DNA from 4 places in the Bacillus sp. LQ16 genome. Region 4 is predicted to be linked to each of the others. Evidence: riboswitches for the same ligand, from Rfam matches in the RefSeq annotation. Region 4 holds a riboswitch; each other region holds the start of a gene.

Region 1 (3,194 bases), 2.1 Mb from region 4:
AATGCATATACAGGTAATCGTGCTGAACAAGACATAAATGGTGTTACTAAAATGGTAAGTAAACGTTCTTTTTCCTGTTCAATCGTTCTCGCAGCCATAATACCTGGAACGTTACATCCAAAACCGATAATCATCGGAATAAAAGCTTTTCCGTTTAAGCCGAAAAACTCCATAATTCTATCCATAACAACTGCAATTCGCGCCATATATCCTGAGTCTTCTAATAATGAAATGAAAAAGAATAGTGCAAAGATTTGTGGTACGAATACTAATACAGCACCAACACCGGCAATAATACCTTCTGTAACGAGTGCTTGAATAAAATCAGAAGCTCCAATACTTGTAAGTCCAGCCGTCACCCAATCCGTAAGCTGACCACCAAAAAACTCATCTAACATATCCGATAAAGGTGTACCAATCCACGTAAACGTAACCTGAAAAATAAAAAACATAACTGCTAAAAAGATTGGAAGTCCTAAAATTTTATGTGTAATTAATCTATCAATTTTTTCTGAAAAAGGAATTTTTCCTTCTTTCTCATGCTTCATAACATTTGTTTTTAACTTTTCAATATACGCTTCACGAGTTTTGTAAATGTGCTCTTCTAACGTACAATCAAGTTTTCCTTCTAAGCGAGATCGAATGGCTATGAGTTCCTTATAAATTGGTAATGCTTTCATTTCTTTTTCTACTACTTCGTTATTGCTTAAAAATTGAAGTGCTAACCATCTCGGATGCTCATAATTCGCTGTCTCTAAAAGAGCAATTACTTCTCCAATTCCTTCATCCATTTGTACACCATATGAAATAAGGAATGGCTTTTTCTCCTTTTTGTCATTTTCTTTAAGAGTCGCAAGTAGTTCTTCACAACCTTTTCCACTTCTTGCAACGACAGGAACGACTGTTACACCTAATAGTTCTGATAATCGTTTTACATCAATGACAATTCCTCTTTGCTTCGCCACATCAACCATATTTAAACCAATTGAGACCGGCTTACCAAATTCAAGTAATTGCAACGTTAAATGCATATTTCTCTCAAATTGCGAAGAATCTACGATATTTAACATATGATTAAATTCTTCTGTTAATAGAAAGTTTGTTACAACACCTTCATCACGTGAAACTGGATTTAAATCATACACACCTGGTAAATCAATTAATGTTCCTTGTCTATCTTTTAATTTACCAACCTTTTTTTCTACTGTTACACCGCTCCAGTTTCCTACGTATTCATAAGAACCAGTAAGTGCATTAAATAATGATGTCTTCCCTGTATTCGGATTCCCTAGCAAAGCTACCTTATTCACGCTAATTCCACCTTTATCATTTTCGCGTCACAATGACGAATACTAATTAACTGTCCACGACACTCCAATGTACAAGGACCTTTGAACATCGCTTTCTGTTTCAAGCGAAGTTCGCTTCCTTCCGCAAGACCGAAAGCAGCTAGTCTACGCTTTAATAGCTGATCTAAAGACTGAATACTTTTTACTAACACTTTCTCTCCAATTTTAATATCTACTAAGCTCATAACCTTCCCCCTCAGAAGAGAATGATAATTATTTTCAAAAAAATTATACCACACCCAATTTCTCTTGTACTATACCCTTTTGCTTCATATTTATTAACATTTCGCTACAATTCTATTTCAATTATTGTCATACAGCATTTGTTTGCCATTCTCATCCATTTCGCTTACAATAAACAATAGCAAATAAAGAATCTCGTTATCACTGGGGGAGCCATGCCGCTGAGAGGGAACACTTCGTTCCGACCCTTCGAACCTGTTAGTTAATGCTAACGCAGGGATTGTGCAAACGTCCGAAATACATACCTCATTTTTATTTACGTATTTCGTATCCTCCTATGATATCTATTCTTTTTTGTACAACTTGGATTTAGGGGGAGACAACATGCGTAACACCAATTTACAAGCGATGATCGAATCTGCTATTCTTGCAGCCTTCGCCTTGGTCATCGACATTTTACCACTTTCAATCAAAATATCAGCAACAGGCGGTTCCATTTCATTTGCTATGATTCCTATTTTTATTATCGCATACCGCTGGGGCTTCAAAATGGCTTTCTTAGGAGGCTTAATTTGGGGATTATTACAAATTGTCGTAGGCGATGCCATTATCGTCACACCAATTCAAGTATTAATTGAATACTTTGTTGCTTTCGCATTCATTGGATTTGCTGGTTTATTCTATCGTCCAATTCAAAAGGCGCTTTTAGCGTCAAATGAAAATAGCGAAGAACAATCAAATTTAGGTAGCCGTAAAGACAAACCTTCATCAAAACCAAACCAAGGAAAGAAAGTAATTGGATACATTATCGTCGCTACTTTTATCGGTAGTCTAGCTCGTTACTTCTGTCACTTTATCGCTGGTATCATTTTCTGGGGACAATATGCACCAAAAGGCCAATCGGCTTTCCTATATTCTTTAATATTTAACGGTAGTACAATGATTGGTTCCTATATTCTATGTACCGTTTTACTTATATTTTTATTTATCACTTCACCACGCTTATTCAAAAGCATCAGTGCTTATCAAATGAATACACAAAAAAAGGGCGCTTAATGAGCGCTCTTTTTTCATATCGTAATATTAATTAAAAATACAATAAATGCGCAAAAGAAAATAAATACCATTATACTTAGCCAATTGCTATGCACGGTTCATCGACTCCTTACATAACCTCATATTCTAAACAAATTATACTGATTAAAAATAAAGATTAGGTAAAGATAATATGAAAATAATTTAAAAAAACGCAGATCATATTTTCTACGCTTTTTTCGGTAAATAGAAATAAAATAACACACCATCTTCTGTATTTCCTGCCCCATATTCAGTATCATGTAGTTCTAAAATATTCTTTGAAATGGCAAGCCCAAGCCCCGTCCCACCTTGTGAACGCTGACGAGCTGTATCCACTCGATAAAAACGATCCCAAATTTTATCTAATTGTTCTTCTTCAATATGAGTACCTTTATTTTCAATGCACACTTTTATACGATCCTTCTCATCTATTGTAGAAATAATAATATCTTCTTTATTTGGTGTATAACGTATGGCATTCGTAATGAAATTCACGATGACTTGTTCAATCCGGCCTTGATTTGCAATCACTTCAAATGAACATATATTTTTATGAACACGAAGCTCTTTTTTCTCTATTTCCAC
Region 2 (3,194 bases), 1.8 Mb from region 4:
GTGGTTGATTTTGTACTACATAGTGTTTTGCTACATATCCGTATCCTGTGCCAAAACGAATTTTATACCAAGTTCCTACAGTTTCTACTACTTGTACTTGTGTACCGTTTTGTAATGAACCGAGTAGAGCGCTACTTGTACTAGTGTTGCTACGTACATTCAGATTAGGTGTTGCAACAGTATATTTTGTATTATTTTGAACGGTGATTCCTTTTACTAAGGGTTGTGAACCATTAGAGATGAATGCTTTTTGTACGTAACCCGTTTGGCCATTATGTGATATTTTATACCATTCGCCTTGATCTTCTTGAACGGTAATAAACTTGCCATTTGGTAATACATCTAAAATGGAAGATTCTAAATTAGGTTCAGAGCGAACGTTTAATGCATTAGCATTGACGATGTATTGATCATTAGATTGAAGTTTGTTTTTTAGTAAAATAGCATCTTTTTGTACATAACCTACTTTATTATGAACAGATACTTTATACCAACCATTAGTTGTTTCAAGGATGTTCACTTTTGTATTAAAGCGAATTGTATCAATTGATGTGCTCTTTACGTTATCTTCTGTATGTAATGCTACTTGATCGACTTTGACATACCCAGTTTTAACATTAGATAATTGTTCAGCGTTTGCTTTTTGTACATTTGTTTCACCCATAGAAGGAAGTAAAGAAGCAATCGCTACAGTAGTTGCTGTTAAAGCAGTAGCTTTCATATTCATGGAATAGAGACCTCCTCTAGTTGTATAGTTGTAATTTTATTATAGTATAAAGATATAATATAGTGGGTGTATTCACATAAATGTAATATGAAATCAATATAAAAATAAATTTTTTGAGGATAATGATTCCTTTTTAAACAATTAATTGGAGTTTTATGTTCTAAAATAGAATGTATATATTGTATAACTTTAATTTTTTGTTGATAATTAAGAAAATTAAAATAGTTGATGATGTCTTATTAGGGTGTTATACTGACAGTGATAATTTTATAGTTTGCTAGGAGAGCTGGTGTTGCCAGCTGAGAGTAGGCCGTAAGCCTTTGATCCTTTTTATTACCTGATCTAGATTATGCTAGCGTAGGGAAGCAATTCGGACACTAACAATGAGTCCCCGTTTCTTTGCGTATAGAAACGGGGCTTTTTTATTTGAAAATTTCATATTGAAACCACTAGGGGTGCTTGATTTGCTGAGAGAGGAATAATCCTTAACCCTTATAACACCTGATCTAGGTAATACTAGCGAAGGGAAGTGGAACATCGAATAAATGTATAATTTTATTTGCTGTAACCACTTCTTATATATAGAAGTGGTTTTTTATTTAGATACATATATTGAAAGGGGATAGAGAAATGAAATTTTGCGATAGATTATTAGAAACTGTGCAACCGGTTTGGGAGATGAGTCATAATCATCCGTTTGTAGTGGGTATGGGAGATGGCACGTTAGAAAAAGATAAATTTCAGTATTATATTATTCAAGATTATTTATATCTACTAGATTATGCAAAATTATATGCGATTGGTGTTGTAAAAGCAACGAATCCACAAGTAATGGGAAAGTTCGCTGAACAAATTGATGGAATATTAAATGGCGAAATGACAATCCATAAACAATATGCAAAAAGACTTGGAATTTCTATAGAGGAGATAGAGTCTGCAAAACCGTCTGCTAAAAATTTAGCTTATACAAATTACATGATGTCTGTATCTCAAAATGGCACACTTGCAGAATTAATAGCAGCGCTTCTTCCATGTATGTGGAGCTACTGGGAAATTGGAAAGCGTTTAAATGATATTCCTGGAGCAAGAGATCATGAGTTTTTTGGTGAGTGGATTCAAGGATATAGTTCGGAAGAATACGGTAATCTTTGTATTTGGTTAATAGATTTATTAAATGAAATGGCAGTTGGAAAGTCTGAGAAAGAACTAGATAGATTAGAGGAGATTTTCTTATATTCCAGTCGATTTGAATATTTATTCTGGGATATGTCCTATCGTAAGGAGATGTGGGGATTTGAGGAGCAAGAACATACTACAGTTTCATAATGTTTCTTTTCATTACGATGAGAAACCAATCATCCATGAATTAAATGCTTCTATACATGAGAAAGAGTTTGTCAGTATTATCGGACCGAGTGGATGTGGGAAAAGTACTTTATTTCGCCTTATTACAGGCCTAGAGAAGGTAAGTACTGGAAAGATAGAACTGACAGAAACAAAGCACCATCCTGTAGGATATATGCCGCAAAAAGATATGCTTTTGCCGTGGAGAACAATTATTGAGAATGCTGCTCTGCCGCTAGAGTGCCAAGGTGTACAGAAGAAAGAAGCACAAGTAAAGGCAAAGGAACTGTTATATAAATTTGGTTTACAAGGATATGAGACAAAACATCCGAAAGATTTATCTGGTGGTATGAGGCAACGCGTATCTTTTATCCGAACTTTGTTAACGGGCGGGGAGATATTGTTATTAGATGAACCGTTTAGCGCGTTAGATGCTTTAACGAAGGCCTCTTTGCAAGAATGGCTGTTTGAACAATGGCAAGAGTGGGAAAAAACAATTTTATTCATTACTCATGATGTTGAAGAAGCGTTATTTCTTTCGAACCGAGTTTTAGTAGTGGAACAGCAGCCGATAACGACTTTGACTGAGCGGATTGTACCACTTGATCATAACAGAACACGAAAAGATTTATATAAACCGGAAGTATTAGCGCTGAAAGATGAGCTTCTTAGTATGTTACAAAGGCAGGTACTTGTGTGATGAACCGATTGAAAGAATTAGTTCCTGCTATTACACTTTCTAGTATTTTACTAGCTGTGTGGGAAATAGGAGCAAGAATTGTAGATGAGATGTACATTTTACCGTCACCGTCTGCGATTGTAATGAAGATATGGAAACTAAAAGACATATTATTTACGGTTCATTTACCTGCAACGTTATACGTCGTTTTAATAGGTGTTGTTATTTCTATCGTATTAGGTGTAGGGCTAGCGATGTTAATGAATGCGAGTACATGGATGGAAAGAGCATTTTATCCATTATTAGTTGCTTCACAAACGATTCCGATTACTGCGCTTGCTCCGCTATTTGTTTTATGGTTTGGATACACAATTTGGAGTAAGGTTGTTGTCACAGTTTTAATTACGTTTTTCCCGATTGCGGTCAATACGTATGATGGACTGC
Region 3 (3,194 bases), 2.1 Mb from region 4:
TATCTTTTTTCGTACTCGTTGTGAAAATAGGTCCAACGCCTAAATAATCTGCTCCATTTTCGATTGCAAAGCGTGCTTCTTCAATTGTATGAGCAGATACGCCGATAATTTTATCTCCCATTTTTTCACGAACAGATGTAATTCCTTCATCATCTTGTCCTACATGAACACCATCTGCATCTAATTCAATGGCTAATTCTACATCATCATTTACAATGAAAGGAACACTATATTCCTTACAAAGCGTCTGCAATTCTTTTGCAAAGCGCACTCTATCTTCTCCGATTAAAGAACCTTCCCCCTTCTCGCGAAACTGAAAAAGTGTCACTCCACCATCTAACGCTTCTTTCAATACAGCTAAAGGATCCTTCGTGCAGTTATTGCTTCCCATAATAAAATACACTTGTAATAACTTAGACATTTTCTTTGTTTCAATGCGCATCGTATGTTTCATCCCCCTTACTCTAACTCCTCAATCTTTCCATACTTCTCAATATCACCAGCAGTAGTATTCGCTAACTGATTTAAAAATTCAATTTGGAAACTACCAGGTCCCTTTTCCACGGTCTTAGCAGCTGCCAGTTCCGAAGCTACACCATAAAACGTTAATGCTGCTACTGCTGCTTTTACATAATCTTTTTCCACTGCTACAAATGCTCCTATTACAGACGTTAGTAAACAACCTGTTCCCGTAACTTTCGTTAAAATAGGGTGACCGTTTCGAATAACAATAGTTCTCTCTCCATCTGTAACAACATCTTCTTTTCCAGTAATAACCGCAACTGTATTTAATTCGTCTGCTGCCTGCCTTGCAATACTTACAACATTGCCATTTCCAGTACCAGCGTCTACCCCTTTAATTTCCCATTTCTCATTAATAACGTTTGCTATTTCAGCCGCATTGCCGCGGATAATTGCTAAATCTATTTCGGCTGGAATATGTCTCGCAACTTCTGTTCGATACGAAGTTGCTCCTGCACCAACTGGATCAAATAGTACTGGCACATTGTTCACATTTGCTGATTTACCAGCAAGTAACATCGCTTCTACTTCCTCAGGACGAAGTGTTCCCATATTTAATACTAAAGCTCCAGCAATGCTAGCCATTTCTGCTACTTCTTCTTTTGCATACGCCATTACAGGCGATGCCCCAAGTGCCAACAAACCGTTAGCAGTAAAATTTGTTACAACAACATTTGTAATATTATGAACGAGCGGATTAGATTCTCTCACCAAATCCACTACTTTACTAATTTCTTTCATATTCATCCTTTTCATCTCCTAACTATAATGATGGGAGATACACAAAAAGGCACTTTGCGCGTACGCAAAGTGCCTGAATATGTGCTTTTACACTCTCCCTACGCTGGCATTATCCAACAGGTTCAAATGGTCAATGACGGACTAGTAGCCATACTCTCAGTTTGTATCCACAAACTCCCATGTGTTTCTTATTCATCTACTTCAAAGTCTACTCTTATTCTAGTAAAATAACAAGTTCTTTACTTTTTCTATTTAATATAGAAGCAACTGATAAAGTGAAACTTTAATTAGTTGGGATTTTGTTCCCTCCATTAAAAACCGATCAAATATGGAGCGAAACTGAATCTCAAGAAGATGTATGCTATATTTAACTTATGGAAATTTGAAAGGATGTTTTTAATATGTCAAAAAGCGTTGTAATCGCTGAAAAACCTTCCGTTGCACGAGATATTGCTCGTGTACTGAAGTGTGATAAAAAAGGAAACGGCTATCTTGAGGGTAGTAAATATATTGTAACTTGGGCTTTAGGTCATCTCGTTACATTAGCAGATCCAGAAAGTTATGATGTGAAATATAAAAAGTGGAATTTAGAAGATTTACCGATGCTACCTGAGCGTTTGAAATTAACGGTTATTAAACAAACTGGTAAACAATTTAATGCTGTAAAAAGTCAGCTACTTAGAAAAGATGTAAATGAAATTATTGTAGCAACAGACATCGACTTATCTCTATAAAATATATCTGCACATAAATTCTAAAACACCTTTCATCCTTCATTTAACAATGATATCTAATATATTTATAATTGCACATAAAAAGAAAATTGTACGTTAAGACTAGCTTTCTTATTAGGTGTATTTTCCCTAAAGAAAAGGCACCCTTTCGAGTGCCTGCCACCATGAGCTATGTTATTTGAAAGAATATAGGCTCAAGTTTATTATGGTAGTAAATTTATAAATTTTGATAGTAGTTACAATAAAATGTATTAAGTTTTAAAACAGCTTGTAATACTTTTTTCGGATCATTTTTCTCAAGCATTTGTGTAATTGATAAATAATATAACTTGTCATTTAATTGGTTTAATTTTATGGTCATTCTTAACCCTTTAAGTTCGTTTAGCATTAAATGATATCTTTTAGCATCGTCGGGATTACTAGGGATATTTTGTTTTATAATACGCTCACAATCTAGAGCTAAACTTATAAATTCATGATGATTTGTCATGCTATCCTCCTAATAAATTTTATTGTAACCAACTGTTATCTATCTTATTAATCCAGTATTGCATAGCTCCACCTTCTCTATATTCTTGAACTATACTTGTACCTTTAAGATATTGAGTTTGCGAAGCTGTAAATCCTTTAAGTATTCTCGTTCCTTTAGGTACCGTGATTTTATATTGTATATTAAGCGGATTCCCCCAAGCTTCTAATACGGCTAACTCATTTCTAGTTTCTTCAATATTTCTTTCTTTATCTCCCCACCAATAGCCAAGACCATATTTAGATTCCGGTTCACCAGCCTTGCTTCTTCTATATAAAGTAAGTAGCTGATCAGTCTCTATAATTTCTATTTTTAATTCCTTAAATGCTAATACATCCGAATTTGTTTCTTTAAAATCAAAATTAGAAAATCCTGAAGAACGTATTACCTCTCTCTTTAAACTTGCTCGTTCCATTATACTCAGATTTAAATTATCTATTTTATCTAGGGCCTGATTCATTTCTTTAACTGACCAATTATTCAAATCACTATTTCTAATATAGCTAATTTTTTCTCCTAGATTAATATTATCATTAAAAACACTAGTCATTTGCTCAATATTGCTTAAATTGATGTTTTTTTCCTTTGCATATGTAACCGATAAAGGAAAAGAACTTATTAATAAAATTAACATGATTATAATAGAAAAATACTTTTTCATACTTAAT
Region 4 (3,194 bases):
TCCACCACAACGGAATCCGCCACACCGTCCTCCACCACAACCTCCACAACGACCACAACCGCCACAGCGACGAGCGGCATCTTCAATATAGTAATATGGATATTGGTTTTGCTGGTCCCAATACACAATATTTCCAGACCGGTAATCATTAAGACTTAACGCTTGTAGTTCTTGTTGAAACTGATTCATTTTCATGACCTCCGTTTATAAAATACAACCTCATCGATGCTTGCCCATATTTCTGTTCGTTACATCTAAGTAGAAATAGCGCTATAAACTAAGTTCAATACGTACACCAACAAAGTATGACTTATCACTAGATGATGCACCTTGTTCATATACCTATTTTTGCTATGGGCTCATTTTTATAAAGTGAAACTTTAATCAGTGGGGGGGAGTTCATCCCCCGCTGATTATTAGCCCTCACCAATCAGGCTTTTACGAACAGCCCGTTAATGCGGGATAAATAAAAATTAAAAAATATGAATTCTAGCGTCATATCTTCATACCTACTAAATTCAATTAATTTCTCAATAATTATGTTGCCATATCCTATATATTTTCGTCTGCCGCTTAGATTTTTCTGTACTGTAAATGCCTTTCGCTATAACACCTCCAAGTAACCGGTTTCTATGACGGATAAGAAATTCCTACAAAGAAAAAAGCCCTTATTAGGGCTTTTCATTCTATTTCTCCAGCAAAACTCTCTATGAAATTCCTAATAGAAAAAAGACACACTTAGATTGATGCGTCTTTTTGTGATGCCTCTTTTGTGAAATCATATAAAGCAATTGCGCCTAAAAGAACAAGTATACCTTGAGGAACATCTAGCAAAATAGTTTTCCAAATTTCTGGAATTACCCATTTAATATCTGCTGCTGTTTCAAGATATGTTTGGAAATAGCTGATTGTAAAATTAATTATCCCTAAAAATACAAACAACGATAAACCAAATCGAATTAATTTCTTATTTGTAAACATATAACACCTCTCAAAATTCATTGGATATTCCTGCTTTTGCTTCTTTATATTTCCATATCTTTATATCTAATTTTAACACATAAAGAACTCAAAAAAATACGATATGCATATTTGCATATCGTATTAACAACACTCCATGATAATTTAGAAATTCCTGCAAAGAAAAAACAACTCGGTTACAGCTAACAGCTCGGGTTTCTTTTCTTATTTAACTTCATACCACCAACATTTACGTTCTTTGATTGTAAAATAAATGTGACAGAAGTTTATCCAGTTAATACGTAGACAAGTAAATGAGCTAAATTATCGATATTCTATTTCGCCATATCCGTAGCACTAATGACTTTACGCAAATTTGACAAGAAAAAATATATAGATAGGTATGATCCATACCTATCTATAACATTACTTCTATTCTTTATCCAATTACGTCTTTTACGTCTGTATCCACTGGCCACTTTTCTAATGTATAAGCCATTTCCCAAAATGAATATTCATATTGACTGCTAATAATAAAATGCTGTTTCATACGTTTGCGGTCTGCCTCTGTTACTTTTTCAGCGATAGTATCTAAACGTGTAATTTGTTCTTCAACTAGCGTACGGAACCAATCAGATCCATAAGCAGAAATCCATTCGTTATAAATTGGCTCTTCCGGCTGGCACTCTTTTAAGTGTTCGCCAATTTCATAATACAACCAATAGCAAGGTAAAATTGCTGCAATGATATCTCCTAAATGCCCTTCATACGCAGCACGATACATATGTGAAGTATACGCATATGCAGTTGGCGCAGGAATAAAATTATCTTTTTCTTCTTTTGTTATCCCTAGCTTTTTAGCAAAATTCTCATGTAAAGATAACTCGGCCTCATATGTATTTTGAGCATGATGTGCCATACGAGCTGTCGTCTCTAATTCAAGAGCTTTTGCAGCTCCTAAAGTTTGTACTCTAGCAAAATGACTCAAATAATATGAATCTTGAAGCACATAATAGCGAAAACTAGCTAAATCTAATGTTCCTTCACCAAGTTTTTTTACAAAAGGATGGTTAAAACTCGCTTCCCAAATTGAATCTACTTCTTTACGTAATGATTGTGAAAAAGTCATTTAAATCCCTCCAATAATGTATAAAATATAAGTATTTATCCACAATTATTAAAGCTGTAAAATAAAAAAACTTTCTTTACAGGCGTAAAGAAAGTGAAATTGACAGTATTTATTTACTCATTAAATAGCAACGTCTTTCCCACTTCCCTACGCTGGCATTAACCAGATCAGGTACTAAGAGTCTCAAAATCACATTTGATCTCAGCCTATAAAAGGCCCCCCTAGTGGATAAATATTTTGTTTTTATAATGTATTCATCATAGCATACTTCGTGAAACTGTCAAAAGAATTAGTTATATAATCTCCTTAAAACCCTTCTTCATTTCTAACTTTTAATGATGTTTCAATAATCATATCTAATAGTTTGCTATAACTAATTCCCGCTGCTTCTGCACTTTTGGGCAATAGGCTTGATTGTGTCATCCCTGGTAATGTATTAATTTCCATTACATATGGAATTCCGTCCTTCACCATCATATCAACTCTTGCATAAACACTACATTTTAATGCTTTATAACAAGTCAGTGAAGCTTTATTTACACGTTCATTAATTTCTGCTGGAAGTTCGATAACTTCCTCAACTGTACTAGTATCATCATATTTTGCATTGTAATCAAAGAACTCGGTTGCATGTCGAATTGAAACTATAGGTAACTGTTTTCCATCCAGAATAGAACATGTGATTTCATCACCTTTTATATACTTCTCAATTACTACTTCAGAATCCCATTCGAATACAGTTTCTAGCATTGAGATCAATTCATTTTTATTGTAAACGATTTTCACCCCGACACTCGATCCGCCAGAGTTTGGTTTTACCACTAATGGAAATCCTAACTTATCTAACTCATCAAGATTTAGATCCTCCATTTTTGTAAGTTCAATCCAATCTGGTGTTTCTACACCTTCATAACGTAAAATCTTTTTCGAAATATTTTTATCCATACATATACTGCTAGATAACATATTACTTCCGCTATAAGGAATCCCTAAACTCTCCAGTGTTCCTTGAACTGTCCCATCTTCTCCGTATTTTCCGTGTAATGCGAGCAATGCAAAGTCAATGTCTTTCGCTTTTTCAATTAAATCCATTTTTTCGTTTAAT

The links. Region 4 has a riboswitch for thiamine pyrophosphate ahead of tenA (thiaminase II). Riboswitches for the same ligand answer to the same signal wherever they lie in the genome.
Region 1: it holds a riboswitch for thiamine pyrophosphate, as region 4 does, so the genes downstream of both, AC3EMB_RS23720 (energy-coupled thiamine transporter ThiT) here and tenA (thiaminase II) in region 4, are expected to answer to the same signal.
Region 2: it holds a riboswitch for thiamine pyrophosphate, as region 4 does, so the genes downstream of both, tenA (thiaminase II) here and tenA (thiaminase II) in region 4, are expected to answer to the same signal.
Region 3: it holds a riboswitch for thiamine pyrophosphate, as region 4 does, so the genes downstream of both, thiM (hydroxyethylthiazole kinase) here and tenA (thiaminase II) in region 4, are expected to answer to the same signal.

Annotation. Positions count from the first base shown of each region.
Region 1 is NZ_CM173491.1:4,678,763-4,681,956, forward strand. Features, by position in the region: gene feoB (ferrous iron transport protein B) at 1-1,310, opposite strand, end outside; gene AC3EMB_RS23715 (FeoA family protein) at 1,307-1,534, opposite strand; TPP riboswitch at 1,729-1,830, shown strand; gene AC3EMB_RS23720 (energy-coupled thiamine transporter ThiT) at 1,917-2,588, shown strand; gene AC3EMB_RS23725 (sensor histidine kinase) at 2,796-3,194, opposite strand, start outside.
Region 2 is NZ_CM173491.1:778,681-781,874, forward strand. Features, by position in the region: gene AC3EMB_RS03930 (SH3 domain-containing protein) at 1-727, opposite strand, end outside; TPP riboswitch at 997-1,108, shown strand; TPP riboswitch at 1,169-1,272, shown strand; gene tenA (thiaminase II) at 1,358-2,053, shown strand; gene AC3EMB_RS03940 (ABC transporter ATP-binding protein) at 2,022-2,771, shown strand; gene AC3EMB_RS03945 (ABC transporter permease) at 2,771-3,194, shown strand, end outside.
Region 3 is NZ_CM173491.1:448,444-451,637, reverse strand. Features, by position in the region: gene thiE (thiamine phosphate synthase) at 1-442, opposite strand, end outside; gene thiM (hydroxyethylthiazole kinase) at 460-1,269, opposite strand; TPP riboswitch at 1,342-1,454, opposite strand; partial or broken gene AC3EMB_RS02285 (toprim domain-containing protein) at 1,665-1,979, shown strand; gene AC3EMB_RS02280 (hypothetical protein) at 2,215-2,487, opposite strand; gene AC3EMB_RS02275 (autotransporter) at 2,507-3,187, opposite strand.
Region 4 is NZ_CM173491.1:2,572,231-2,575,424, reverse strand. Features, by position in the region: gene AC3EMB_RS12810 (heterocycloanthracin/sonorensin family bacteriocin) at 1-189, opposite strand, end outside; gene AC3EMB_RS12805 (DUF3937 domain-containing protein) at 739-1,002, opposite strand; gene tenA (thiaminase II) at 1,400-2,089, opposite strand; TPP riboswitch at 2,217-2,322, opposite strand; gene AC3EMB_RS12795 (D-alanine--D-alanine ligase) at 2,396-3,194, opposite strand, start outside.